One region of the uncultured Agrobacterium sp. genome, then DNA from elsewhere that is predicted to be linked to it. Evidence: predicted binding sites of a transcription regulator. Region 1 holds the regulator's gene; the other holds the start of a gene.

Region 1 (2,396 bases):
AGCACCCAGGGCCGAAGCGACCAAGACGAGTAGTTCTTGTTGGCTATGTAGAGTTCGTACATCCTTTTGTCTCCAAATGGTGATGCGTTTGTTCGCATGGCTTGATGGATTCCGGCGCTGGTTCACGTTGAAGCGCGTCCCAATCATTCAGATCCGCGCATATTCCCTCGTTCGATATTAGAGCGCCTCTCACTGCTGCACACCGTTGCGCAGTCTCATGCGGACAATGCTTGGGTTTTCTCGGTTGACAACATTTGTCAGTAATCTCGTAGCGCGGTCCCACAGGGAGTTACAGGCCGGATCACGAATGGCGGTCTTCACATTATTTGATGTGTCGGTCTGTCGAAGAGCAAAAACAGTCGCCGTGAGTGGTGGGATTTGAACTTCATTCGAAGTTCGGTGTTCGGTGGCTAGGTATCGTGGAGTAGGAGGAATAACATGGTGGTGAGGTCTGGTGGCTGTGCCTGCGGCAAGGTAAGGCTATCTCTTGTCGGTCAGCCTTATCGTGTCGGGATTTGTCATTGCATGGATTGTCGCAAACATCATGGTGCGCTCTTTCTTGCCTCGGCAATTTTTCCAGAGGATGCCGTAACGATCGATGGAGACACTCGCAGCTACAATGGCCGCTTTTTTTGCCCCGATTGCGGTTCACCGGTTTTTGGCCGGAGCGGCGACGAAGTAGAGGTCAATCTCGGTTCACTCGACGAGCCGGATCAATTTGAGCCGACCTACGAGCTTTGGACAATCCGCCGTGAGGCATGGCTTCCGGATTACCCCGCATTGCGCCGTTTCGATCGCGATCGGAAATCGACAGGCCGAACCGAAGAAGGGCGATAGACCCGTGCAGTTTCATTGTCCCATCATTGCTTTTGTCTCCGTTGAGGCGCGGAATACAAAAAAAGCAGGCGATGACCTGCCTTTTTGATTTTGTTCTGAGATTACTGCGCTCAACCGATCCGATGTAGGGTGCCTTCAGTCACCGGTCAGTGATAACGGCGAATGAGACCCACAAGTTTGCCCTGAATTTTGACCCTGTCGGGCCCAAAGATACGGGTTTCATAGGCCGGGTTCGCGGCCTCCAGGGCTATCGAAGCACCCTTGCGGCGGAACCGTTTCAACGTTGCTTCCTCATCATCCACAAGAGCGACGATGATGTCTCCAGGATTGGCCGTGCTGCCATTGCGGATGATCACGGTGTCTCCATCGAAGATGCCGGCCTCGATCATGGAGTCACCCTTGACTTCCAATGCGTAATGTTCACCCGTCCCGATCATGTCCACCGGCACGGCAACATCGTGGGTATTGTTCTGAATGGCGGAGATCGGAACACCGGCAGCGATGCGTCCCATCACAGGAACGGTGACCGCGCTTGAAATCGCATCATTTACGGGTTTTGAAGCAGGGGCAGGTTCCGGCGCTTTCGGCTTTCCGAGGCTACCCTCGATCACGCTTGGGGCGAATCCACGTACGGGCTTCTGCGCGGGTGCGGAATAGGCTTCCGGGAGTTTGATAACCTCCAGCGCTCTTGCCCGGTTCGGCAGACGGCGGATGAAGCCGCGCTCCTCCAAGGCGGTGATCAGACGGTGAATACCGGATTTGGAAGCGAGGTCCAGGGCATCTTTCATCTCATCGAAAGACGGGGGCACGCCGGACTCTTTCATTCGTTCATGAATGAATAGGAGCAGTTCCTGCTGTTTGCGCGTGAGCATGAGAAAACCCTTGGAATGCGTTGCGAGAATTCGCGAAACAAATACAGAACGAACACTATATGTTCCATATGTGTTCTGCAATCCCTTAAAATTCCGCAAACGTTCCGGCTTGCCGTTTCGCTGTCCTGTTTCCGCGCAAATGTGGAAGCTTGCCGCTAGGAATATGACAGCATCCTCCTGAACACGACGATGGCGAGCAGCAGGTTGATCGCTCAGCTTGGTTAGAACCGCGTCTCGCAGGAGAAGGAGCCGACCGAAGCCAGCGTGCGAGGAAGGCCTGGAAGGCGTCGAAACCGGTCCGGGTTTCCTCTGGAGGTGAGAACAGCGAGAATGTTTGTCGCATTTTGCTGGCGCAAGGTTTCAAGCCTGAAGAGCTGGAAAATCGATTCCGATTTTTGGGCTGATGTTGTAAGGCCTTTGCAAGCTCGCAAGGTTGCGGTTGCCGGCGATGTCTGGCGCATGAGTCGTGAGGAATGAGATGACTGTAAAAAACAATTTGAAAGTGGTGGCTGGCGAGGGAAAAGGCGCTGTCTCCTTCTCCAATACGGAACGGTTTTCGCTGATTGCCGGCCCGTGCCAGATGGAAAGCCGCGACCATGCTTTCATGATTGCCGGCACGCTTCACGAATTGTGCGCCAAGCTCGGCATCGGGCTGGTTTACAAGTCCTCTTTCGATAAAGCGAACCG
Region 2 (2,396 bases), on a different contig from region 1:
AGATCGCGGAAACGCACATATGGCAGGCTTTCGGGCAAGCCGGGGCCGATGACGGCGATCTTCTGCCCGAGCCGGTTTTGCACCGGCACGAGCTGAATGATCGTGGATGTCACGCCCGAGAGCCTGCGCTTGAAGTTCGGCGCAAGGACGCAGACATCTTTCAGATCGACATGGGGCAAGTCTTGAAGTCTCGCAACAGGAGCGGGGATTTCAGTTCCAGTTGACGGACAGGATCTCATAGCCGCGCGAGCCGCCAGGCGCATTCACTTCAATGCTGTCGCCCACTTCCTTGCCGATCAGGGCGCGGGCAATGGGGGAGGAAATCGAAATCCGGCCTTCTTTCACGTCGGCTTCCTGATCGCCAACGATCTGGTAGGTCTTTTCTTCGTCGGTGTCTTCATCGACGAGCTTGACGGTGGCGCCAAACTTGATCTTGGAACCGGACATCTTGGAGAGATCGATGATCTCGGCGCGCGCGGTCAGATCTTCCAGCTCGGAGATGCGGCCTTCATTGTGGCTCTGCGCTTCCTTGGCGGCGTGATACTCGGCATTTTCCGACAGGTCGCCATGGGCGCGGGCTTCGGCGATCGCCTCGATGATGCGCGGGCGCTCTTCTTGCTGACGCCAGCGAAGTTCTTCCTGCAACTTGACGTAACCGCCCTGGGTCATCGGTACTTTTTCTACCATCTTTTTATTCCTTCACATTCGCACCGCGGTCGTCGCAGACACAAAAAGAAACAGGTTCCGGAGCAAAACTTCGGAACCATGTCAAAATCACAATTTGCCGGACTATATCAGAAGAGCATCCTGAAATGCCAGCAAATTAAAAGGCCCGTAAAAAACAAGCATTTTCAAGGTGCTCCGCTTGTGATTTGACTTTCGTCACTGGAACATATAGAGAACATTTTATGAAGAAGTCAATCAAAGAGCGGCTTGCAGTTCTCTCCGATGCAGCGAAGTATGACGCCTCTTGCGCGTCCAGCGGGACCTCGAAACGCAACTCGGCGCAAAGCGGCGGGCTGGGGTCGACGGAGGGTTCGGGCATCTGCCATGCCTATGCGCCGGATGGTCGTTGTATCTCGCTTTTAAAGATTCTTCTGACCAATTTCTGCATCTATGATTGCGCTTATTGCATCAACCGTTCGTCGAGCAATGTCGAACGCGCACGCTTTACCGTGGAAGAGGTCGTGTGGCTGACGCTGGAATTTTACCGGCGAAATTATATCGAAGGTCTGTTCCTTTCTTCCGGCATCATTCGCTCTTCCGACCACACGATGGAGGAACTGGTGCGCGTAGCAAAGGAGTTGCGCGTCACCCATGGCTTCCGGGGTTATATCCACCTGAAGTCCATCCCTGAAGCGTCGCCGCATCTGATCGAAGAAGCGGGGCTTTATGCCGATCGTCTCTCGATCAATATCGAACTCCCGACCGATAGCGGGATAGGCAAGTTTGCGCCGGAAAAGCAGCCCGGCAATATTCGTCGCTCCATGGCGGATATCCGTTTGAAGATCGAGGAGTCGGGCGAGCCGACCCTGAAGACGAAGCGGGTCAAGACCTTTGCGCCGGCGGGGCAGAGCACGCAGATGATTGTCGGTGCTGACGGCGCCGACGACGGCACGATTCTCTCGACCAGCGCGCGGCTTTACGGCAGCTATGGCCTGCGGCGCGTCTATTACTCCGCCTTCAGCCCCATTCCTGATTCGTCTAAGAACCTGCCGCTCATCAAGCCGCCGTTGATGCGCGAGCACAGGCTCTATCAAGCCGATTGGCTTTACCGGTTCTACGGCTTCGACATCGGCGAGATTACCTCGACGCAGCAGAACGGTATGCTCGACCTCGATATCGATCCCAAGCTCGCCTGGGCACTCGGCAACCGCCAGAAGTTTCCTGTCGATGTCAATTCGGGTGAGAGAGAGATGCTGCTGCGCGTGCCTGGTTTCGGCGTGAAGACGGTAAACTCGATCCTGTCCTCCCGTCGCTTTCGGAGGCTGCGCTTGGAAGATCTGGCGCGCTTCGGCGTATCGCTGAAAAAGGTGAAGGCGTTTGTCGTCGCTGATGGCTGGACGCCGGGCAAGTTGACCGAGCGACCCGACCTGCGTGCCATGTTCACACCGCCACCGGAACAGTTGTCGCTGCTGTGATGTATACGGTCGAACTGGAGGGCAGGGGCAATTTTGGCGAATGGCGCGACGCCGCGCGTTCGCTTCTTACGGCGAGTGTGGCACCGAGCGATGTGGATTGGCGCCTGAAGAGCGACCGCGGCACGCGTCTTGATTTCGAGCAGCAGGCGTCACTACCGGTAGCGAAGACGCCAGCGCAGATCACGGTTCCATCGGCCTTCCTGCCATTGGCGGAAGCCATCATCTGCCACAGCGATCCGGCGCGCTTTTCTTTGC

The links. Region 1 encodes LexA, which represses DNA repair genes until DNA is damaged. Its sites were predicted from a motif close to TGTTCNNNNTGTGTTCNG; they were not measured.
Region 2: the regulator LexA is predicted to act here: its motif matches at 887-904, upstream of QZ869_RS03280 (putative DNA modification/repair radical SAM protein).

The regions. Positions count from the first base shown of each region.
Region 1 covers NZ_CAJYTV010000011.1:589,336-591,731, reverse strand. The annotation lists gene QZ869_RS11350 (glutathione S-transferase family protein) at 1-62, opposite strand, end outside; gene QZ869_RS11345 (GFA family protein) at 439-837, shown strand; gene lexA (transcriptional repressor LexA) at 984-1,709, opposite strand; gene QZ869_RS11335 (hypothetical protein) at 2,040-2,186, shown strand; gene kdsA (3-deoxy-8-phosphooctulonate synthase) at 2,188-2,396, shown strand, end outside.
Region 2 covers NZ_CAJYTV010000003.1:475,106-477,501, forward strand. The annotation lists gene QZ869_RS03270 (glycosyltransferase family 4 protein) at 1-179, opposite strand, end outside; gene greA (transcription elongation factor GreA) at 211-687, opposite strand; gene QZ869_RS03280 (putative DNA modification/repair radical SAM protein) at 909-2,141, shown strand; gene QZ869_RS03285 (UdgX family uracil-DNA binding protein) at 2,141-2,396, shown strand, end outside.